Regions from separate parts of the Comamonas sp. wu1-DMT genome, predicted to be linked through region 1. Evidence: predicted binding sites of a transcription regulator. Region 1 holds the regulator's gene; each other region holds the start of a gene.

Region 1 (5,910 bases):
ACCACCATGGCCAGTCCCCAGGCCATGACCGCCACATGCATCAGCGTCCAAAGTCTCTGCAATGCCGTTGTCTGACTGGTCAGCCAGGCCAGACTTTCCATGGCCACGGCCGCGATCCCGCCCAGCAGGGCATAGGCAGCGATGCGCCCCAGATGAAACAGGCTGGTACGCAGCCATTGGCGTTTTTGCAGGCCGAGCACGACAACTGGCTGCCCGCCGCTGACAGGCTTCGCTGCTGTGACCACACTGCAGGGGGCAGCGCACATCACAAGACAATGGGGCCCACCCACGAGCCCCATGATCAAAGCAGTCCAGACCAGCGAAAACAACATGCGCTAGATGATGCGCGAAAAGCGGGCGCGGTTCCGGTCGGCCTGCAAATATCGGTCAAACAGCATGGCTACTCCGCGCACAAAAAACCAGCCCAGGCCAGTGACCTTGAAGCCCTCGGCGGACAGCTCGACCAAGCCGTTGCGCTGCATCTCTGCCAGCGCATCCAGCTCCGCAGCGAAGTATTCGCGGAAATTGATAAGCCAGGCCTGCTCCATGGGCTCATACAGGACGGAGCCCTGGCACATGATGGACATGATGACCGCTCTGCGCACCAGATCGTCACGTGAAAGTGCCAGTCCGCGCTGCACGGGCAACATGCCGCCATCGACGGCATCGTAATACTCTTCAAGAGTCTTGACGTTCTGGCTGTAGGTCGCGCCCACCTTGCCGATAGCCGATACGCCCAGTGCAATCAGATCGCAATCAGGCTGGGTGCTGTAGCCCTGAAAATTGCGATGCAGGCGCCCCTGGCGCTTGGCAATGGCCAAAGAGTCGTCAGGCAGCGCAAAGTGGTCCATGCCTACATAGACATAGCCGCCATCCATGAATGCATCAATTGCGCCGGAGAGCATGTTCAGCTTGTCCTGTCCCATGGGCAGGTCTGCCGATTCGATGCGCCTTTGCGGCTTGAAGCGCTCGGGCAGATGCGCATAGGCATACAGTGCAATGCGATCGGGGCGCAGCTCATTGACCTGTGCCAGCGTGCGCGCAAAAGACTCGGGCGTCTGCCTGGGCAGCCCGTAGATCAGGTCCACATTGATGGAGACAAAGCCCAGGCGGCGCGCCTCGGCCACCAGCGCAAATACTTGCTCGGCGGGCTGCTCGCGGTGCACCGCTTTCTGCACCGCGGGATCAAAGTCCTGCACGCCAAAGCTCAGGCGATTGAACCCCATGTTCTTGAGAGCTCTCAGCCGCTCGTTGCTGACGGTGCGCGGATCGACCTCGATGGAGTACTCGCCCGCGGGATCCAGCTTGAAATGTTCACGCATCAAGACCATCAGCTGCTGCAACTCGGCATCGCTGAAGAAGGTCGGTGTGCCTCCGCCCAGATGTAGCTGGCTTACGAGCTGACCTTTGCCGCAATGCTCGGTATGCATGGCCAGCTCACGGCTCAAGTAGTCCAGATACTCGGCAGCCTTCTCATGATGCTTGGTCACGATCTTGTTGCAGGCGCAGTAATAGCAAAGCGACTCACAGAACGGCACATGCACATAAACGGACAGGGGCAAAGCGCGCGAGCCAGAATGCGTCTTGCGCTGCTTGAGTGCCAGTATGTAGTCGTCTGCACCAAAAGCCTCAACAAAACGGTCGGCTGTTGGGAACGATGTGTAGCGTGGGCCGGGGATATCAAAGCGGCTCAGCAACTCAGGCGTGACTGCGGTCATAACTGGGAGTTAGGGTGCGCCCACACTCTGTATAGAGCAGATTTCAATGGAAATCAGATCCTGAAAATCATGCCCAAAATAGGCAAAAGCGCATGTTTTTGAACGAATACAGGCAATGTGCCCCAAGGCAATCACCCTGTCCTTGATGAAAATCAAGAGACCTCAAGGCAAGTGCTGCGACAATTTGATCCATCTCATCTTCAACCACGAGGTCAATGACCAGCGCGACTCTCCACTCCGTGTCTGTCTGCGCCGTTGCAAAAAGCCCATGAATCTTCAGACCATCAAAGCATCCTGCTCCAACTGCAATCTGCGTGAACTGTGCATGCCCATGGGCCTGGACGATGAACAAATGGAGCGCATTGACGAGATTGTGGCCACGCGCCGCAAGGTCAAGCGCGGCGGTCTGCTGTTTCGCAATGGCGAAGAGTTCACCTCGCTGTATGCCATTCGAACCGGCTTCTTCAAGACCAGCGTGGCCACCGAAGACGGACGCGACCAGGTCACAGGCTTTCAGATGGCTGGCGAAATCATTGGTCTGGACGGCATCGTCAACGACCACCACACTTGTGATGCCGTGGCCCTGGAAGACGCCGAGGTCTGCGTCATGCCGTTTGACAAACTGGAGCAGCTCTCGCGCGAGGTCACGGCCCTGCAGAACCATGTGCACAAGGTCATGAGCCGCGAAATCGTGCGCGAGCATGGCGTGATGCTGCTGCTGGGCAGCATGCGTGCCGAAGAGCGCCTGGCGGCCTTTGTGTTGAACCTGGTTCAGCGCCTGTCGGCACGCGGCTTTTCCAAGTCGGAACTGGTGCTGCGCATGACGCGCGAAGAAATCGGCAGTTACCTGGGCCTCAAGCTCGAGACCGTGAGCCGCACTTTCTCCAAATTTGCAGAGGAAGGCATTGTGGAAGTCAAGCAGCGCCACCTGCGCATCCTGGATACCGAGGCGCTCAAACGCATCGTCAACAGCCAGCAATGCCAGAACTGAACCGAGTCGACAGACACTCTCAAGACAAAGCCCGCGGACAGCGGGCTTTTTTGTCTGTGCGAATTAATCGGGCAGAGGCTCGGAAACGATGCCGCCATTGAGATCGCTGACGGAGCGACCCAGCATCACCGTCATCGCACCTCCGATCAGGGTCACGACCCAGAAGGCAAAAAAAGCGACCGTATAGATGGCTTGGCGCGACCAGTCCAGGGGGGAGCCCAGCCAGTGCACATCCAGCGGGTCCACAAAGGCGAAAACCACCATCTCCATGATTGCCGCCGCCAGAAAGGCCGGCCAGACAATCCACATCCAGCGTCGAGCATCCATCCTGATTCTCCTTGGGCTGTGGGCTTGGTCATATTTTGCACAACAGTGGTGACCGTTCATGCAGGACTGCGGGCATGCACCGTGGCGGGAAACCCTGAACCACTCTCTTTTCAGTAGCATCCTGCGCCATCTGGATATCAAAAAACTATTTGCTTCTACATCAACGTTAGACAGAACATGCGCAACACGCTCTGATTTTGATATCGGCAACAAAAAAGGCCGCAAAAGCGACCTTGGCGGAGCAAGCGCCGGAGCGCTCAGCGATCCAGCGGATGGTCCTTGGCTGGCGTGGCCGCATGATTGCGGCCGGTGACTGCTGGGGCCAGGCTTTTTTCACTTTCGCTCAGGCGCTGGTTGATTTCCATGCCATGGCGGTAGTAGTCAGGGTCAATCACGGGATCAGGCCTGCTCAGTGCGATGTATGCGGTGACAAAGCCGGCAATCACCACGATCACCGGGCCGGCGATGATGAGCCAGACATGGGCAAACTTCCACCAGGGCTTGCCGTCCTCGGGGTGGATGATCTTGGCCGTTTGCGAGACCTTGGCTTGTGCTGCCGACATGATGAAACCTCTTTCCAAATTCTGACCACCCAGACACACACGGCAGGGTGGCATAAATTGTTGCCGATTGGCGGTGCCCTTGTCCGGCCTCCGTGATGGCTCACGAAGACCGTCAAGACCTGGCATTAACGCGGCACCAGGAACACCGTCTTCTCGGAAATACGCCCTGCTCCGGCAGTCACTGCATCCACATTGAAGTGTACGGGGTGCGAGCCGGGAGTTGCTGAGCCGTACGGAATCTGCAGCCGCACCGCAATGCCGCGCGTCTCTGCAGGGCCAACGCTCACTTCCTGCTCGGATGCGACTTCCAGATTCTCCAGGCCCACGGCGCTGATACGGTAGCGCTGCTCGGACTCGGTGGCGTTCATGATCTGCAGACGGTAGACGTTCTCCAGCTTGCCGCCCGCCACGATGCGCGAAAGCGCAGCACGGTCGCGAATCACATCGACCTTGAGCGGCTCGCGCAGCACCAGACTGGCGATCATGGCGGCGCTGAGGGCCACCAGCACGGCCGAGTAAATCAGCACACGCGGGCGGAAAATGCGGCGAATCACCTGCACCTGCTTCCAGGCCTTGGCGACGGCATTCTGAGTGGTCAATCGGATCAGGCCACGCGGATACTCCATCTTGTCCATCACGGAGTTGCAGGCATCGATGCACAGACCGCAGCCGATGCATTCGTACTGCAACCCTTTGCGGATATCGATGCCCACGGGGCAGACCTGAACGCAAAGCTTGCAATCTATGCAGTCCCCCAGGCCCTGTGCCTTGTAGTCGACGTCTTTCTTGCGCGGGCCGCGAGCTTCACCACGTTCGGCGTCGTAGCTGACGATCATGGTGTCCTTGTCGAACATGGCACTCTGAAAGCGTGCATAGGGACACATGTACTTGCAGACCTGCTCGCGCATATAGCCGGCGTTGCCGTAGGTGGCGAAGCCGTAGAACGCCACCCAGAAAATCTGCCAGCTGCCCTGGAAGGCCATCAACTCCACACCCAACTCACGGATGGGCACGAAGTAGCCGACAAAGGTGAAACCTGTCCAAAGAGACAGAGCGATCCAGAGAAACTGCTTGAGCGACTTTTTCCAGATCTTCTCCAAAGTCCAGCCGCTCTTGTCGATACGCATGCGGGCACTGCGATCGCCTTCGACCTTGCTTTCGATCCACATGAAGATCTCGGTGTAGACCGTCTGCGGACAGGAGAAGCCACACCACAGACGCCCGGCTACGGCGGTAAACAGGAACAGCCCCAGTGCGCTGATGATCAGCAGCCCCGTCAGATAGATGAAGTCCTGCGGGTACAGCACCAGTCCGAACAGATAGAAGCGCCGAGCCCCCAGATCGAACAGCACCATCTGGCGCTCGCCCCACTGCAGCCAGGGCAGGCCGTAGAAGACGATCTGGGTCAGAAACACCATGGCCCAGCGCCACCGTGAGAACACGCCGCTAATAGAGCGTGAGTACACTTTTTGCTCGGAAGCGAACATAGGCACCAACTCAGGCCCGCCCTCATGAGGCTCAGGCGTGATCGGTATGACTTTTCGGGGCTTCCCCTGATCGCACGGCATCGCAGTTCCTTAATATTTTTGTAATTACTGAAAATTGAAACGCGAAAAAGGCGGTGCCAGGGCACCGCCTTTTAAAAACGCATTACTTCTGGTTTTGCGTATTCGAAAGACTCCAGACATAGGAAGCCAGCACGGCAATTTGCGCCTCCGTCAACTTCTCTTTCTGGGCAGGCATCTCATTGTGCTTGCCGTTGTTGACGATGTTGACGATTGCCGCCTCACCCCAGCCATGCAGCCAGATGTCATCGGTCAGGTTAGGAGCTCCCAGCGCGGGGTTGCCCTTGCCGTCCATGCCGTGACAAGCCGCACAGGCCACGAATTTGGACTTGCCCTGCGAAGCCTTGACGGCATCGTGAGGGCTGCCCGACAGGCTCAGCACATAGTGCGCCACATTGCGCACATCCTCCGCCGAGCCCACGGCTGCCGCCATGGGCGGCATCATGCCGATACGGCCGTTGGTGATGGTCTCCCTGATCTTCTCGGGAGATCCGCCATGCAACCAGTCGCCGTCCGCCAGATTCGGGAAGGACTTGCTGCCGCGAGCGTCAGAGCCGTGGCATTGCGCACAGTTGTTCATGAACAGACGCTCGCCAATGGCCATGGCCTGAGGGTCCTTGGCCATTTCTTCGGTAGGCATACTGGTGAACTTGGCATACAGAGGCTCCAGATCTGCCTTGGCCTTGGCCATTTCCTTGTCGTAGGCGCCGGTCTGGCTCCAGTCCAGCTTGCCGCCGAAGCCGCCC
Region 2 (5,910 bases), on a different contig from region 1:
CCTGGATGATGCTGCCCCAGTGCTTGTACTCGGTGCGCGTGAAGTCGCGGAACGCGCTTGAGCCGAGCAGGCGAGGTTCGCCTCCCAGGGCTGCGACTCTGGCCTTGAACTCGGGGCTGCTGGCCACCTTGAGCGTGGCGGCTTCAAGTCGCTGGACCACGGCGCGTGGTGTCCCCTTGGGGGCCAGCACGCCGTTCCAGGTGGCGGTGACAAAGGACGGAAAGCCGCTTTCCTTCATGGTCGGGACCTGGGGCAGCTGCGGCAGGCGCTCGGCGGAGGTCACGGCCAGCGCCTTGAGCTTGCCGCCCTGGATGAAGGGCAGTGCCGGCGTGATGTTCTCGAAGATGAAATCGATCTGGCCGCCGATCAGATCGGTCAGTGCCGGAGCGCTGCCCTTGTAAGGCGCGTGAACCAGGTCCAGTTTGGCGGCGCTCTTGAGCAGCTCGCCCGAGAGATGCACGGTGGAGCCCATGCCCGGCGAGCCATAGCTCATGCCGGTGCGGCGCTCGCGCGCGTAGCTCACCAACTCGGCCACCGATTTGACCGGTGTTTTCGATTCGTTGATCACCAGCACATTGGGAATCGAGGTCACCAGAGCTACGTACTCGAAGTCGTCCAGGCTTTTCTCGCTGAGATTGCGGTACAGGCTGGGATTGATGGCCTGCGTGCCTGCCGTGCCGAACAGCAGCGTGTAGCCGTCATTGGCGGCGGCTGCGACGCGGCTGGCTCCGATGGCTCCGTTGGCGCCGGGGATGTTCTCCACCACGACCGGCTGGCCCAGGGCCTCGGCCAGACCCTGGCCGACCAGGCGTGCCACGACATCGGTGTTGCCGCCGGGCGAGAAAGGCACGACCAGCTTGAGTGGGCGATTGGGGAAGCTGTCGGCAGCCGCTGGCAGGGCCAGGCTGGCGCCCAGCAGCGCTGCGGTCAGGAGAAACTGTTTGCGTGAAAAGGTCTGGGGCACGGTATGTCTCGTTGTTTGTTGTTGGCGGGCCGTGACGGCAGACGCATGGGCCCGGTCCCTGCATGGCGCAGGGCTTGGACATCATGGGCAGAGGGGGGAATTGAGGTCAATCAATCTTTGGGAAGCATGTCATGCATAAACGGAATGGCTGCCTGACAGCATGGGCGCGCAGGCCGTCAGGACAGTGCGCCCCTATACTTGCGGTCTCATGATTCGCTGGTTGATCGTCATTTTTCTGGCCCTGTTGCTCGTCAACGGGCTGCACGGCTGGCTGCAGCGCATAGGGCTGGGGCGTCTGCCCGGCGACTTCCGCTTTCGGCTGTTCGGCAAGGAATTTTTTCTGCCCGTGGCCAGTACGGTGCTGCTCAGCGTGGTGGCGGCGCTGATTGCCCGCTTTGTGAAGCTCTGAGAGCGTAAACACCTTCTGAGTCGGGCCGACTTGAATCTGCAGGCTTTGGCTGCACATACGGACCTGAGCCCGAGCAGTGCCTGCTGGCACCGTCAGGCATTGCCAAAGAAAGTACAACTTACGCAAAGCGGGTTCAGGCAAGGCGACTGTCCCAGGAGGCAGGCCGTTGTCGCATTCTTGTTTGCGTAAATCCTAGAAAGGTTGCCCCTGTGTCCGAATCCCTGCACTACGTCTGTCCTCATTGCCACACCACCAATCGCATTGCCAGCGACCAGCTGGGCAACCAGCCCGATTGCGGCAGCTGCCACCAGCCGCTGGTGACGGGCGAGCCCGTGGCGCTGGACAACGACAGCTTTGCCCGGCACACCGGCCGCAGCCAGTTGCCCGTGGTCGTGGATTTCTGGGCCCCCTGGTGCGGCCCCTGCCGCATGATGGCGCCGGCCTTTGCCCAGGCGGCCCAGCAACTGGCGGGGCAGGCGCAACTGGCCAAGCTCGATACCGAGGCTTATCCACAGGCCGCAGCACCCTTGGGCATTCGCAGCATTCCGACCATGGTGGTCTTCAAGGAAGGCAGGGAACTGGCACGCATCTCCGGAGCCCTGCCGGCCTCGGAGATCGTGCGCTGGGTGCGCTCGGTGATCTGAGCGGCGGCTTCGCGCGAGCGGGCCCGTTCACCCGGCCCCGGTTCGGGGCCGGTTAGCCTGGCTCAGGCGGCGATGTCCAGCACCACGCGGCCTTCGATCTTGCCTTCGTGCATGCGGGCAAAGATGTCGTTGATGTTTTCCAGCTTGTCGGTGGATACGGTGGCCTTGACCTTGCCCTGGGCGGCAAAGTCCAGCGACTCCTGCAGGTCCAGGCGCGTGCCGACGATGGAGCCGCGCACCGTGATGCCCTTGAGCACCATGGAGAAAATCGGCAGCGGAAAATCGCCAGGTGGAAGACCGTTGAGCGAAATCGTGCCGCCGCGACGCACCATGCCCAGAGCCTGCTCGAAAGCCTTGGGTGACACGGCCGTGACCAGCACGCCGTGGGCGCCTTCGATCTCTCTTTGCAGATAGGCCGCCGGGTCGGTGTTCATGGCGTTGACGGTGACGGTGGCGCCCAGCTGGCGCGCCAGCGCGAGCTTGCTGTCGTCGATGTCGACCGCCGCGACATTGAAGCCCATGGCCTTGGCATATTGCACAGCCATATGGCCCAGGCCGCCGATGCCGGAAATCACCACCCAGTCGCCGGGCTTGGCGTCGGTGACCTTCAGGCCCTTGTACACCGTGACCCCGGCGCAGAGCACGGGAGCGACGTCGATAAAGCTCACATTGGACGGCAGATGGCCCACATAGTTGGGGTCGGCCAGTGCGTAATCGGCAAAGCCGCCGTTGACCGAATAGCCGGTATTGGTCTGAGATTCGCACAAGGTTTCCCAGCCGCCTATGCAGTGGCGGCAGAAGCCGCAGGCGCTGTGCAGCCAGGGCACGCCCACGCGATCGCCTTCCTTGACATGCTTGACGTTCTTGCCCACCGCAGCTACATGGCCCACGCCCTCGTGGCCGGGAATGAAGGGCGGATGAGGCTTGACGGGCCAGTCGCCTTCGGCCGCATGCAGATCGGTGTGGCAGACGCCGGAGGCGGCAATCTTGACCAGGATCTGATCGTCTGCCGGTCGAGGCACCGGCATTTCTTCGATCGTGAGCGGCTTCCCGAAGGAACGCACCACGGCGGCTTTCATGGTCTGGGGTAAGGACATCAGAGCACCTCCTTGAAGCAAGAGGGCAAGGCCGTGGCCTGTGGGCCGGACACTTGCCCGTCAAAGAACCATACCGGTATGGCATGGGGGTTGCAGCGGGCTTCGTGACCTGCTGCATGGCCCGGGCGGAGTGAATCGCCGCAGCCGTCTCGTACTGTGCAATGGCTGCAGCATAGCTTCTTTGACTTAACTCAAGCCGCGCCCATCCTTGCCTTCTGGACCTCGGCGCGCGAGCTGCTAGGCGCCGTCTTCCAGATAGGCGGCAATCGCCCGCTCGCGCGCCTTGCTCACTGCGTCGCCGATGGCCTTGCCCTTGAGGCCGCGCTGTGCTGCGGCCTGGGCGACCGGGCCGGTTTCCACGGCCAGAGCCGCTTTCAGGGCATTGCCCAGGCGCTGGCGCTGCGGATAGGCCGCATCTTCAAAACCCAGCCGTCCGCGCGCGTCGCATTCGCAGGCCTGCAGGGCTTCCTCGAAGCGCTGGGGCTTGCGGATGGCATCGCAGCGCTCGAGCAGCCGCAGCAGGGCGGCGGCATTGAGTTCATGGCTGCGGTGGATGTTGCCATGCTCGCGCGCTACGACCTCGGCCAGCTCCTTGCAGTCGTTGGGTACGCGCCAGCGCTCGCAGACCTGTAGCAGCAGGCGGGCGCTGCGCTGCTCATGGCCGATATGGCGGGGCAGCACATCGGCCGGCGTGCTGCCCTTGCCGAAGTCATGGCAGAGGCAGGCAAAACGCACGGACAGCGGTGCCTGCAGGCGCGCCGACATGTCCAGCACCATCATGGCATGCACGCCGCAATCGATCTCGGGGTGGTATTCGGCGCGCTGGGGCACGCCCCAGAGCTTGTCGAGTTCGGGCAGCAGCCGGACCAGCGCCCCGCATTCGCGCAGGATCTCGAACATGCGCGAGGGCTGGGCCTCCATCAGGCCGCGGCTGATTTCCTGCCACACGCGCTCGGGCACCAGGGCATCGACCTCGCCGGCCGCCACCATCTCGCGCATGAGTTCCATGGTCTCGGGCGCGACGGAAAAATCGGTGAAGCGCGCCGCAAAGCGGGCCAGACGCAGAATGCGTACCGGGTCTTCGCGGAAGGCATCGGTCACATGGCGCAGCACGCGATTCTTCAGATCCTGCTGGCCGTGGTAGGGGTCGACCAGATCTTCGAGGTCGCCGTTGCCTGTCCAGTCTGCGGGAGCAGCGATGGAGTTGATGGTGAGATCGCGCCGCGCCAGGTCTTCTTCCAGTGTCACATCGGCGGCGGTGTGGACCACAAAGCCGCGATAGCCCATGCCGTTCTTGCGCTCGGTGCGTGCCAGCGCATATTCCTCATGGGTCCGGGGGTGCAGAAACACCGGAAAGTCGCGCCCCACGGGCACGAAGCCGCGCGCGCTCATCTGCTCCGGCGTGGCGCCAACCACCACCCAGTCCGTATCGTTGACGGGCAGGCCCAGCAATGCATCGCGCACCGCACCGCCTACCTTGAAAACCTTGAATTCACTCATGCTGCAATGGTAGTGGCTGCGAGCCGGCCTGCAGATACCGCAATCGCGGGAGCCAAGCCTCAGCGCTGCTGGCGATAGGGCTCTTCAAACTGCAGAAAGTCGTGCTCGGCCAGCGCTGCCTGAATCCATTCCTGGGTGGCTGGCAACTGGGTGACGCGCTGTATATAGGCACGTACCGGGGCCGAGGTCGGCAGGCCGTAGCTGTTGATGCGCATGCACACCGGCGCAAAAAAGGCATCGGCAATGCTGAACTGGTCGAACAGCATGGGGCCGCTGGCAGCGCTCAGCAGTGGGGTCCAGAGCTCTTCGAGTTGTTGGACATCGCTGCGCAGATCGGCATGCTCGGCCCAGAGCCGGGCGCCGGTTTCCTGCAGCTGGGCTTCGATATTCATGGGGCAAAGGCTGCGCAGCGCACCGAAGCCGCTGTGCATCTGAGCCACCAGACTGCGTGCGCGGGCGCGCTGGGCCACGGTCTGCGGCCACAGATGCTTGTCGGGAAAACGCTCGGCCAGGTATTCGCAGATGGCCAGGCTGTCCCAGATGATCAGTCCCTCGTCGACCAGCAGCGGCACCTTGCCGGTCGGTGCGAGTGCCAGCGCCTGCAGCTTGAAGCTGGAGTCGGGCGCAAAGCTGTCAAAGCGCAGCGTGAGCTCTTCGAAGCTGATGCCGCATTGGCGCATCAGCACCCAGGGACGCATGGACCAGGACGAGTAATTCTTGTTGCCGATATAGAGCTTCATGGCGGACTCCTGTGTGGTTTGTCGAGCAGCTTATCAAGCTTGGGCCTGACGGTCTGTGTGTTTTGATTCCACAGTCATGTCTCGGTGGCACGGCGGATGATGTAATTGCAGCACTATGGCAAATACTTCGACTTCTTCTGCAAGCCCGGCCGCTCAGGTGGCCGGGGCCGGTCATCACAAGGGCGCGCTGGTGCTGTTCTCGGGCGGCCAGGACTCGACCACCTGCCTGGCCCAGGCCCTGGCCATGTTCGAGCGCGTGGAGACGCTGGGCTTTGACTACGGCCAGCGCCACAGCGTGGAGATGCAGGTGCGCGCCGGTGTGCGCGAGCAGCTGGCTGAGCGTTTTCCCCTGTGGGCGCCTCGTCTGGGCGAGGACCATGTGCTGTCGCTCGACGTGCTCAAGCAGATTGGCGGCTCGTCCCTGACCGAGGATGTGGCTTTTGCCATGCAGGCCGACGGCCTGCCCAACACCTTTGTGCCGGGCCGCAACCTGCTGTTTCTGACGCTGGCCGGCGCGCTGGCCTATCGCCGCGGGCTGACGGTGATCGTCACCGGC
Region 3 (5,910 bases), 380 kb from region 1:
GACAGCTCGCTGAGCTCATCTGAGGTCATCGCCAGGCCCCGCCGGACGCAAGTCTTGCGGGGCTTGCTCTTTTCGGTCTTCAATCAACCGTAAGATGCTTCGCATGACAAAGCACTTAACGATTCTGACCGGTGGCTCTCGCGGCATGGGCCTGTCCATGGGACAGCAACTGCTGCAGCAAGGCCATCAGTTGCTGAGCATTGCCCGCAAGACCAGCGCCACCCTAGCCTCCAGCGCCAGCAAGCCTGCACAGCTATTGCAATGGGAGCAGGACCTGGCACAAAGCGCTGCTGCTGCGCAGCGCCTGGCGACCTGGCTAGGCACGATAGATCCGCGTGAATGGGCCAGCATCACCCTGATCAACAATGCGGGCGTCATCCCGCAGATTGCGCCGCTGTCTCAGGTGCCTTCAGCCGACATGATCAATGCCCTGCGCGTGGGTCTTGAGGCTCCCATGGCCCTGACCGGAGCCTTTCTCGGTGCAACCGAGAGCTGGAGGATTCCCCGCAAGGTGCTCAATATCTCCTCGGGCCTGGGCCGCCGCGCGATGGCCTCGCAAGCCAGCTATTGCACGGCCAAGGCCGGCATGGACCAGTTCAGCAGTTGCGTGGCGCTGGAAGAGGCTGCCAAGCCCAACGGCGCACGCATTGTGTCTCTGGCGCCAGGCGTCATCGACACCGATATGCAGGTACAACTGCGCAGCGCAGCTTCAACCGACTTCCCCGACGTGGGCCGTTTTGCAGGCCTGCACAGCAACGGGCAGCTGACCTCGGCCGACGACGCCGCAGCCCGCGTGCTGGCCTGGCTGGAACGACCGGACTTCGGCGACCAAGTAGTCGCCGACGTACGCCAGGCCTGAGATCGCACTCGGAGCGGCCGGACTCCAACACATGGCTGCAGCCGCCTTATCCAAACCAAGGGCCAAAGGCGCCTGCAGCTGTTGTCGCCGTGAACTACCGGGCCAGGCAAAAAATCGGGGAACAGGCCCTGCCTATTCTCGAACCAAGCCCTGGCAAGTCTTTCATGCGTGGCAGAATGTTTCCACTGGTCTGCAGCAGCCTCTGAGGCTGCGCGCAGAACCACAATCCGCACCCGTGGGCCACATCGGCAGCGACACCCGATCGGTACGCTGCCCCCGTGCTAGCAACGGCAGCAACCCTGTCGTGCAGCGCGTGCGGATGGCGATCATGTCCGTACGGCATGGCTCGCGCTCCCCGGTAAAGACAAATACCCATTGATGGCGGAACCACCGTCCCCGATCATCGAAAAGCCCACCTTCCGTGACTCTGGCTGCCGAGCTCAAGGCTCAGGCACCAGCCGCGACTGCGCCGCCCTTGTTTGCGGGCCAGCGCTCCCCCGTTCGTCTCTGGAGCTTCTTTTTCATGATTCGCCAAATTCTCATCAGCACAGCCGTGATCGCAAGCGCGGGCCTGAGCTTTTCAGCCGCTGCACAAGACCCCGCAGCCGACTACCCCAACAAGCCCGTGCGCATGATCGTGCCGTTCCCACCTGGCGGCGGCACCGACATCCTCTCGCGCGTGATTGCCAGCAAGCTCACCGAAGTCAGCAAATGGACCGTGGTGCCCGACAACCGTGCGGGTGCAGGCGGCACCATCGGCATCACCGAAGCGGTCAAGGCGGCGCCCACGGGCTATGACATGGTGATGGGCCAGAAGGACAACGTGGTCCTTGGCCCCTACCTCTACAAGAACCTGCCCTGGAACCCCAGCAAGGATCTGACCCCCGTGGCTCATGTGGCCTACACCCCGATCGTGATCGCCACCGCCGCCAACTCGCCGTACAAGACGCTGGCCGACGTGGTGGCTGCAGCCAAGAAGAACCCGTCCAAGATCACCTACGGCTCGCCCGGCAACGGCACCAGCATCCATCTGGCCGGCGTGATGCTGGAAAAGGCCTCGGACATTCATCTGACCCACGTGCCCTACAAGGGCTCCAACCCCGCGATGATGGATGCACTGGCCGGCAATGTGGATCTGCTGGTGTCCTCCGTACCCTCGGCCATAGCCCAGATCAAGGCCGGCAAGCTGCGCGCCATCGCCGTGACCTCGGCAAAGCGCTCGTCCTCACTGCCAGACACCCCGACACTGGCCGAGTCCGGTCTCAAGGGCTTTGATGTGAGCACCTGGTACGGCCTGTTCATGCCCAAGGGCACACCCGCAGCCATCGTGACCAAGGTCAATGTCGAAGTGAACAAGCTGCTGGCCATGCCCGAGGTGCGCGAGGCCATTCTGACCCAGGGCGCCGAGCCTCAGTCCATGAGCGTGACCAACTTCGATAAGATGTTCCAGGCCGACTTCAAGCAGTCCAAGCAGGTCGTCGAATCCTCGGGCGCCAAGATCGAGTGACATCCCGACGCGGCGCGCAGGATTCGCGCCGCCCTGCCTGGCGTGGGCAGGCCTGATCTGAATCAATGCAGCCTATGACAGGCTCGTGAATACTTCTGCGGAAACCCCTGAATTTCTGGAGAACATCATGGCATTGCTGGTCTGGGTCCCCGAGCTGGACACCGGTATTGCGGAGATCGACCGGCAGCACCGCCGCATCGTCGATTACATCAACAGACTCTACGAATTGCGCAGCTCGCCAGATCGCGAAGGTCTGGGCGATGTCATCGGCGAGATGATCGACTACACCGTCTCGCACTTCGTCTTCGAGGAAAGCCTGATCGAGAGCGCCGGCTATATGTTCGCCGGCCCGCACAAAAAAGTGCACGAGCTGTTCACGCGCCGCGTGATCGAGATGCAGACCCGCTTCGATGCGGGTGAGGATGTGGCCGCCGAACTACACGGCATGCTTTCGCGCTGGCTGTTCAACCACATCCGCAACGAAGACCATGGCTATGTGGACTCGGCCAAGGTCTATCTGCGCATGATGTCCAAAGAGAGCGGACAAGCTGCACAGAAGGAACAGCTCAAGGCCGAGGTGCTTCAGGAGCTGGAATTGCAGCGCAAGAAAAAAGGCTGGCTGGCCCGGCTGCTCAATCGCTGAGCACTCTGGCTCATCAGAAAAACGGCTCCCTGAGGAGCCGTTGCTTCGTGGGCAGCCGCCTTACGCTCACTCGCGCACCACAAGAACCGGGATTTTGACTGCGCCCAGCACACGTTGCGTGACGCTGCCCAGCATCAGCTTCTCAAGGCCGCGTCGCCCCTGCGAGCCCATGACGACAAGGTCTGCGCCCACGCTCTCCATGGTGCGAACGATGCCTTCATGCACTGCATGACCCTCACCCACCAGGGTCTTCACGGGCACACCCGCCTCATCCATGATGGCCTTGACCGCATCCAGGGCGGTGTTGGCTTCGGCGGTGGCCGCGCTCAGATACTGGGACTGGCCATAGGCAAAGTCGGCGCCCACGCCGGTGAAAGGATAGGGATCGACCACATACACCGCCGTCACGGCGCTGCCGAAAACCTTGGAGAGTTCAGCGGCCTTGCGTGCGGCCAGCATGGAGGGCTTGGAGCCGTCGACCGGAACCAGGATGTGATTGAACATGGACATATGTTTCTCCTTCTAGGTTGCAGGCGACACGGAACCCGGACCAGGGACCCAGGGCAAATGCCGCTCTTGGAATAGCATGCAGTCTGCCTTCATCATGCCTCAGCGTGTTGACATGAATCAACCCTAAAGTTCACTCCAAGCCATCTGCCTCAGATGCAGACATGGGCCGCCTGGTACTCGTAGCACTTGTCCAGCAGAGTGTCGGACTTGTCGGTGATAGTGATGCGCGTGCCGTCGGGACGCAGCAGGGAGACGTTCTTGAAAGCCGGCTCATGAGGCTTGCTCGGTGCATCGCGGCGCACGGTCCATTCCTCCTGGACGATGCCGCCCGGCAGGTCCAGCATCACGACGATCTGCTCGGTATCGTCCGACAGCCTGATGCACTTGGCATCATTGAGCTCGACCACGGCACCGGCCGGCGCGGCCAGACCATAAGGGCATTCCTCCACCCCGTGAACCGGCACCGAGGCATCGCCGAGGGTAATCTCAAGGCCATTGCGAAAGTAGATCGTGGGCTCCTTGGTGTAGGCCGCCTGTGCCGGACGGTCTTGCGAAGGCTTGCAGGCCGCTACTGTGACAAGAGCGGTCAGCACTGAAATACTAAGGGCGTAAAAGCGATTCATATAAAAAACCACGCCCTGCAGGGCGTGGTGTCGGCCAGCTGTTCTGGCTTGTTGGATGCAGGAAAGACTTGAAGGGGCGAAAGCTTCGCCGCAACAAGCCTGCATCATGCAGTGTCGAGGGCGTCACTTTGATGCATTGAGCACGTTACAGTTTTGCTCAAATTTTCAGAACAAAGCCGTCCGGCCCAATCAAGCTCAAGCGGCCTGGCCCTGCTGCCCCTGGAGCTCGGCCCCCTGGAAGTTGCCGCGGCGATAGGTCAGCACCAGCGTGTCGCGCACACCACCGGGCTCAGCAGGTTGGATCGGCGTGGTCTCATGAATCATGCGCGCATCGTCGAGCAGCATCACCGACCAGGGCTCGGTCAACGTGAAGCGCTGGCCATTGGGGCCGGTCGCTTCGAACACGCGGGTCTCGCCCCCTTTGACGCCCTTGCGTCCCACCAGCAGCACGGCGACCAGATCGACGCCGTCGCGGTGAGCGCCTTCGGGCGTGGGACGGCCGATGCCGTCCGTGGTGTCGATGCGGAACTGGTGCGCCTCGACAAACCAGCGCTCATGCAGCTCGTCGGTGCAGAACACCTGATCGGCCAGCTGCCCCAGGGCATTGATCATCTCCAGCCATGCCGCGCTCGTCGTCGTGCTCTCCAGCATGGGCTCGAACATGCGCTGCATGCCGCCATGCAGAGCGTTGTATTCCACAGGCTGCCAGTGGGCGCGATGAGGCACCTGCTGCACCTGATCGCCTTCGCTGACAAAGCAGGAATGGCGGCGGCGGCGATAGCGGCCTCCATCCTTGAGGAAGGCATCGGGCGGCAGACCCTGCCAGTCCGCATCCATGGCGTGCAGATCGGCCACACTCAGGCCCATCCACTGGGCGAAGTCCTCGGGCTGCAGCACGGCATAGCCGCGCGTGCGCAAGGACTGGGCTGCCTCGGCAGCGGCAATATAGGGAGGGGAAAACATGATGTGCGCCATAAGGTCGGCAAGCTTACTCCTCGCAGGCCCCGCTGGCTTGTGGCTCGGCATCGAAATTTACGCAAGGCAGCATCAACCAAATTGCATGGATGAAAAAAAATGCCTGCATCGCACACAGCAATGCAGGCAGAACGCGAGGTGCCGTGATCGGGCACCGGGCCTTCATCACCATGGTGGCGAAGGCAAGGCGGTCGGGGGCTTAAACCAGAGGCAGACCCACATAGTTCTCGGCCAGCGAGGTCGAGCCGGCTTCGGAGTGGACGATGTAGTCCAGCTCGGCTTCCTGTACCTTGGTGTTGAACTCGCCCTCGCCGGGGAAGTTGTGCAGCATGGAAGTCATCCACCAGGAGAAGCGCTCGGCCTTCCAGACACGGCGCAGGCACTGCTCGGAGTAACGGTCGATGCCAGCCTCGGACTGCTCCTTGTAGTACTCGACAAAGGCTTGCGACAGATAACCCACGTCGGAAGCTGCCAGGTTCAGGCCCTTGGCGCCGGTGGGGGGCACGATGTGCGCGGCATCGCCGGCCAGGAACATGCGGCCGAAGCGCATGGGCTCGGTCACAAAGCTGCGCAGCGGCGCAATGCTTTTTTCCAGCGATGGGCCGGTCACCAGATTGGCGCGGGCTTCGGGGTCCAGGCGCTTCTTGAGCTCCTCCCAGAACGCCTCGTCGCTCCAGTCCTCGACCTTGTCGGTCAGCGGCACCTGCAGATAGTAGCGGCTGCGCGTGGCGCTGCGCTGGCTGCACAGGGCAAAGCCGCGCTCGGTGTTGGCATAGATCAGCTCGTGCGACAC
Region 4 (5,910 bases), on a different contig from region 1:
GGATTCGTTTCGCCGCAGGCCCTGGTCGACGAACTCAAGGTGCGCGCCCGCGTGCGCCTGAACCGTGCGCGGCGCGAGGGGGCTGCGGGCTCGGCCACATTGCGCGACCATTTGCATCAGGCGGCGCGCGAGGTCGGCTTTGCCGGCTGGGAGCAGGCGCGTCGGGTGCTGGGAGTGCTGGCAGCACCGGGTGATGACATGGGCAGCTTCTGGCATGTGCCGCGTAGCGGCATTCTTCTGCACATCTGGTTCAGCGAGTACGCACAGGCGCGAAGCGTGCTTGCACAGCAGGCGGATGGTTTTTTGCTGCCTTATCGGCGCCAGTGCTTCATCGTGCAAGCGCCATTCATCGAGGCTTTGGGCTTGAACCCGGCCGATCCGGCCTGGGTCGCCATAGGGCGAGATCTGGTCGCTGCCTATGGAACGCCTGCCTGGCGGGCCTTGGCCTGGCAGCGTCTGCATGCGCCTGTCGGAGCCTTCTGATCTAGCTCCGGAGTTTGAAGCGAAAAATGCGGGTCTGAAAGTGCTGAGAAGCGGTTCCGTCCGGGATTTCAGGCCGGGTCTGCAGGCGTGGGGAACTGCGGTGTACGCCATTCCAGCAGCTCGGCCAGGCGCTGCACGATCCAGCCCGCCTCAGGCACCGTGACGACCGAGCCCTCCGCGGCCAGGCCCGCATGCATGCCCAGCAGCACCTGTTCTTCGGAGGAGTTGCCCGAGTGATAGAGCGTCTGTGCCTGCTCGGTCAGATGGCTTGCCAGGTCTTCGCATAGCTCATAGCGTGCGACGACCTCGGCAATCGGTACGGACAGCTTGCCGCTGCGCGTGCGAAACAGCTCGGCAAAGCTGGTCGGCGGCTGAATCTGGCTGGTGTCGTCCATGGCTTAGCTTGGTTCGAACAGGCGCTCGAAACGCTCTATGTCCACGGCCAGCTCGCAGGTAATGAGCTGGCCCGATTTGTTGTCGCGCTTGCGGTGGGCAGCAAACAGCGTGGCCTTGCCCTTGAAGTTGTAGTCGGGCAGGTGGATCAGCTCATAGGGATAGGGCACAAAGAGCTGGAACTCGAAAATCATCCGGTGCTCGTTGCGCGGAGAGGGGTACAGCGTGTACTCCGGCAGATTGATGGTTTGTGTGGCCATGGCCCAATGCTAATGCGCCAGACATGCCCATGCTGGCCTGCGACAATGCAGGCATGACCGAAGCACGTGTATCCATTCAGACTCAGGACTTTGACCTCTCGGCCGAGATTGCCGCCCTGCGCACCGGCGATGCGCGCGTGGGCGCGGTCTGCAGTTTTGTCGGCACGGTGCGCGACCGCAACGAGGGCGATGCCGTCTCCAGCATGGAGCTCGAGCATTATCCCGGCATGACCGAGAAGTCGATCGAGGCCATCATCGACAAGGCCGTGGCGCGCTTTGGCATCTATGGCGCGCGCGTGATTCACCGCATCGGCCTGCTGCAGCCCATGGACCAGATCGTGCTGGTGGCGGTGAGCAGCGCCCACCGCGGCAAATCCTTCGAGGCCTGTGAATACATCATGGACTATCTGAAGTCCGAAGCGCCGTTCTGGAAAAAAGAGCAGACCGAGCAAGGCGCACGCTGGGTGGATGCGCGTGTCAGTGACGAACAGGCGCTGGCGCGGTGGCAATAAGAATGGCGGCAGCCGCCTGAGCGCAGACCTGTACTGGTGCCAGGTCGCCCTGGGCCAGGTGACGCCTGGTTGTGCCGCATCAGTGCATGATCTTGAAAAATCTATGAATAAAAATGCCTCTGGCGCTGATGTATAAAGCGTAAGTCGCTATGGTTCTTGGTGGCTCCCGGGTTTGCTGACTCTGGCAGGTATGGGGCCGTAATCTTGCGCATTGTGGGTTTGAGCCTACATTGGATCTGGCTTTGACGCGCGATGCTCGGGTCTGGCTTCTGGCGCAGGGCGTTGTTTGATTTTGATCAAATCACAGACTTGCGGCCGTCTTTTGAGCCGCTTTATTGCCCTTCCGGTCTTGAAATTCACCACCTGGCTATCAGATAAATCAGCAATGAATCTGATTGGAGCGAAAGCGACAAACCATGCGAATTGACAAACTGACGACCAAATTCCAAGAAGCCTTGGCCGACGCGCAGTCCCTGGCGCTCGGTGCTGATCAATCTACCATCGACCCTTTGCACCTGCTGGTGGCCATGCTGCGCCAGGACGACGGCCCGCGTGCGCTGCTGCAGCGCGCTGGCGGCAATGTGCAACAACTCAAAAACCTGGCAGAACAGGCCATGGCTGATCTGCCGCGGGTGCAGCAGCAAGGCGATGTGCAGGTCGGTTCCGAGCTGGCTCGGCTGCTGCAGGCCAGCGAAAAAGAAGCCCTCAAGCGCGGTGACCAGTTCATCGCCAGCGAGCTGTTTCTGCTGGCGCTGGCCGATGCCGCAGGCTCGGCCACGCGTGCTGGAGCCTTGCTCAAGCAAAGCGGCGTGAGCAAATCCAGCCTGGAGGCAGCCATCAATGCCGTGCGAGGAGGGCAGAACGTGGATAGTGCAGAAGCCGAAGGCCAGCGCGAAGCGCTCAAGAAATACACGCTGGATCTGACCGAGCGCGCCCGCAGCGGCAAGCTTGATCCCGTGATCGGCCGCGACGATGAAATCCGCCGCGCCATCCAGGTGCTGCAGCGCCGCAGCAAGAACAACCCCGTGCTCATCGGCGAGCCCGGCGTGGGCAAGACCGCCATTGTCGAAGGCCTGGCCCAGCGCATCGTGGCCGGCGAAGTGCCCGAGAGCCTGCAGAACAAGCGCGTGCTGTCGCTGGACATGGCGGGCCTGCTGGCCGGTGCCAAGTACCGCGGCGACTTCGAGGAGCGCCTCAAATCCGTGCTCAAGGAAATCGCACAGGACGAAGGCCGCATTATTCTTTTCATCGACGAAATCCACACCATGGTGGGCGCCGGCAAGGCCGATGGCGCCATGGACGCCGGCAATATGCTCAAGCCCGCGCTGGCGCGTGGCGAGCTGCATTGCGTGGGGGCGACCACGCTCGATGAGTACCGCAAGTACATCGAAAAGGATGCCGCTCTGGAGCGCCGCTTCCAGAAGGTCATCGTGGACGAGCCTTCGGTGGAGGACACCATCGCCATTCTGCGCGGCCTGCAGGTGAAGTACGAGGCGCATCACAACGTCGATATCACCGACCCCGCCATCGTTGCCGCTGCGGAGCTGAGCCATCGCTACATCACCGACCGCTTCCTGCCCGACAAGGCCATTGACCTGATCGACGAGGCCGCGGCCAAGATCAAGATCGAGATGGACTCCAAGCCCGAGGTGATGGACAAGCTCGAGCGCCGCATGATCCAGCTAAAGATCGAGCGCGAGGCCATGAAGCGCGAGAAGGACGAGGCTTCGCAAAAGCGTCTGCAGCTGATCGAGGAAGAGCTCGAAAGCCTGGAGCGCGAGTACGCCGACCTTGAGGAAATCTGGAAGGCCGAGAAGGCCAGCGCCCTGGGTTCTGAGCAGATCCGCAAGGAAGTGGACCAGCTGCGCATACAGATCGAGGAGTTCAAGCGCAAGGGCGACTTCAACAAGGTGGCCGAGCTGCAGTACGGCAAGCTGCCGGCACTCGAAAAGCAGCTGCACGAAGCCCAGGCCAAGGAAGAGGGCCAGGACGGCGCGACGGCCAACAAGCTGCTGCGCACCCAGGTCGGAGCCGAGGAGATCGCCGAGGTGGTGAGTCGTGCCACTGGCATCCCTGTGGCCAAGATGATGCAGGGCGAAAAAGACAAGCTGCTGCACATGGAGGACAAGCTGCACGAGCGTGTGGTGGGTCAGGAGGAAGCGATCAGCGCTGTGGCCAATGCCATCCGTCGCTCGCGTTCGGGTCTGTCCGATCCCAATCGCCCCACCGGCTCCTTCCTGTTCCTGGGCCCCACGGGCGTGGGCAAGACCGAGTTGTGCAAGGCGCTGGCAGGCTTCCTGTTCGACAGCGAGGACCATCTGGTGCGTATTGACATGAGTGAGTTCATGGAAAAGCACTCTGTGGCACGCTTGATCGGTGCGCCTCCCGGCTATGTGGGTTACGAGGAAGGCGGCTACCTGACGGAAGCCGTGCGCCGCAAGCCCTATAGCGTGCTGCTGCTGGACGAGGTGGAAAAAGCCCACCCTGATGTCTTCAATGTATTGCTGCAGGTTCTGGACGATGGCCGGTTGACCGATGGCCAGGGCCGCACGGTGGACTTCAAGAACACCGTGATCGTGATGACCAGCAATATCGGCTCGCATCTGATACAGGCCATGGTTGGCGAGGATGCCGATGATGTGAAGGAAGCGGTCTGGGGGGAACTTAAAAACCATTTCCGACCCGAATTCTTGAACCGTATCGATGAAACCGTGGTCTTCCATGCACTGGATGCCAAGAACATCGAGGCGATTGCCAGGATTCAGCTGAAGTTGCTGGAAAGCCGTCTGCAGAAGATGGAGCTGAGCATGCAGGTGTCCGAGCAGGCCCTGGCCGAGCTGGCCAAGGTGGGCTTCGATCCCGTGTTCGGTGCCCGTCCGCTCAAGCGCGCAATCCAGCAGCGTATTGAAAACCCGCTGTCCAAGTTGTTACTTGAGGGGAAATTCCCGCCCAAGAGTACGATAGCTGTGACAGTCGACCCGGTGAATGATCCCGGGGTGTTCCGGTTCGAGTCCGCAGGCGCTGCCTGAGGACCTGAACCCTAGAAAGAGGTATTGCTTTGAACGATTTCGCCGCCACTGCAACCCGCTGGGCCGTCCGCATCATGCTGATGCTGGTGGGCCTGGTGTTTTTCCTGTGCCTGATGGCCGTGGCCTGCCTCATCGCCCTGGCCTGGGGTGCGCGCGCCCTGTGGGCCAGGCTCACGGGCCAGCCCGTGGTGCCCATGAGCATGGGGGCCATGAGCCCCTTTGCCGGCTGGCAGACGGTGTACCGCTCGGGGGCCGAGTGGATGGCGCAATCGTCGGGCAATGCCGATGCCAAGAAGGATGAGCGTGAAGCCCGCGGGCGCCGCGGCGTTCTGCCCGGTGCCGGCGATGTGACCGATGTGCAGCCGCGCGAGGTGCACGAGTCGTAATGACAAGCGCTTACACAGGCTTCATACTTTGGAGCAGGTGAGGCAATAAAGGGCCGCAGGCTTGTTTCGCGGTCAACACACAAGAGCCTGTGCAGTGTTGCATCAGGCTCTTTTTTTACGCTGTGTTTACGCAGTCTCGCGGTATGGTCGGGACTGTGATCTTGGGATTTTCAGACAGGCATGAACTACATGGACTTGCACCGCATTTTTGACTTGCAGTACCAAGCCAGCCGCACGCAGGTCGATGTACCTTTGCTGGTGCGCCGGGAGAGGCTGCTGCGTCTGCAGAAGATGCTGGACGAGAACGGCCCGGCTTTGTGCGCGGCGGTGGAGCAGGACTTTGGTGTGCGCTCCGAGCGCTGGACCGAGATGCTGGATCTGATGCTGGTGCGCAATATGCTCAGGCACACGCTCAAGCATCTGCCCAAGTGGAGCAAGCGTCAGCGCGTGCGCACGCCGCTGATGCTGCAGCCAGGCAAGGCCTGGGTGGAGCGCCAGCCTCTGGGCGTGGTGGGCATCATCTCGCCCTGGAACTATCCGCTACAACTATCGCTGGCGCCAGCCATCACGGCTCTGGCGGCGGGCAATCGCGTGATGCTCAAGCCCAGCGAGCTGACGCCGCATACCTCGGCAAAAATGGGCGAGCTGGTCGCCCAGTTCTTTGCACCCGAAGAGTTCTGCGTGATCGAGGGGGACGTGGCCGTGGCCACGCAGTTCTCGGGTCTGCAATTCGATCATCTGCTGTTCACCGGCTCCACGGCCGTGGGGCGGCGTGTGGCGCAGGCGGCAGCCGTGCACCTGACGCCCACCACACTGGAGCTCGGGGGCAAATCGCCCTGCATCATTG

Evidence for each region. Region 1 encodes FNR, which switches genes on or off when oxygen is low (the NO sensors DNR and NnrR bind a similar motif). Its sites were predicted from a motif close to TTGATNNNNATCAA; they were not measured.
Region 2: a site for FNR is predicted at 3,296-3,309, ahead of adhP (alcohol dehydrogenase AdhP). Genes of this name have one in related genera too.
Region 3: a site for FNR is predicted at 3,627-3,640, ahead of V8Z78_RS00745 (universal stress protein). Genes of this name have one in related genera too.
Region 4: a site for FNR is predicted at 1,935-1,948, ahead of clpB (ATP-dependent chaperone ClpB). Genes of this name have one in related genera too.

Annotation. Positions count from the first base shown of each region.
Region 1 is NZ_JBANEM010000001.1:541,918-547,827, forward strand. It holds gene V8Z78_RS02505 (sulfite exporter TauE/SafE family protein) at 1-332, opposite strand, end outside; gene hemN (oxygen-independent coproporphyrinogen III oxidase) at 336-1,718, opposite strand; gene fnr (fumarate/nitrate reduction transcriptional regulator Fnr) at 1,987-2,709, shown strand; gene V8Z78_RS02520 (hypothetical protein) at 2,773-3,036, opposite strand; gene V8Z78_RS02525 (FixH family protein) at 3,294-3,599, opposite strand; gene ccoG (cytochrome c oxidase accessory protein CcoG) at 3,725-5,167, opposite strand; gene ccoP (cytochrome-c oxidase, cbb3-type subunit III) at 5,250-5,910, opposite strand, start outside.
Region 2 is NZ_JBANEM010000003.1:34,783-40,692, reverse strand. It holds gene V8Z78_RS06165 (Bug family tripartite tricarboxylate transporter substrate binding protein) at 1-964, opposite strand, end outside; gene V8Z78_RS06160 (DUF2905 domain-containing protein) at 1,173-1,373, shown strand; gene trxC (thioredoxin TrxC) at 1,583-2,017, shown strand; gene adhP (alcohol dehydrogenase AdhP) at 2,080-3,114, opposite strand; gene V8Z78_RS06145 (multifunctional CCA addition/repair protein) at 3,352-4,614, opposite strand; gene V8Z78_RS06140 (glutathione S-transferase family protein) at 4,674-5,354, opposite strand; gene queC (7-cyano-7-deazaguanine synthase QueC) at 5,470-5,910, shown strand, end outside.
Region 3 is NZ_JBANEM010000001.1:166,097-172,006, forward strand. It holds gene V8Z78_RS00725 (ABC transporter ATP-binding protein) at 1-2, shown strand, start outside; gene V8Z78_RS00730 (SDR family NAD(P)-dependent oxidoreductase) at 95-859, shown strand; gene V8Z78_RS00735 (Bug family tripartite tricarboxylate transporter substrate binding protein) at 1,383-2,366, shown strand; gene V8Z78_RS00740 (bacteriohemerythrin) at 2,452-3,009, shown strand; gene V8Z78_RS00745 (universal stress protein) at 3,076-3,513, opposite strand; gene V8Z78_RS00750 (hypothetical protein) at 3,669-4,142, opposite strand; gene V8Z78_RS00755 (2OG-Fe dioxygenase family protein) at 4,338-5,117, opposite strand; gene pobA (4-hydroxybenzoate 3-monooxygenase) at 5,317-5,910, opposite strand, start outside.
Region 4 is NZ_JBANEM010000004.1:219,559-225,468, forward strand. It holds gene V8Z78_RS08720 (hypothetical protein) at 1-483, shown strand, start outside; gene V8Z78_RS08725 (hypothetical protein) at 552-878, opposite strand; gene V8Z78_RS08730 (hypothetical protein) at 882-1,136, opposite strand; gene moaE (molybdopterin synthase catalytic subunit MoaE) at 1,190-1,648, shown strand; gene clpB (ATP-dependent chaperone ClpB) at 2,065-4,677, shown strand; gene V8Z78_RS08745 (hypothetical protein) at 4,707-5,063, shown strand; gene V8Z78_RS08750 (coniferyl aldehyde dehydrogenase) at 5,244-5,910, shown strand, end outside.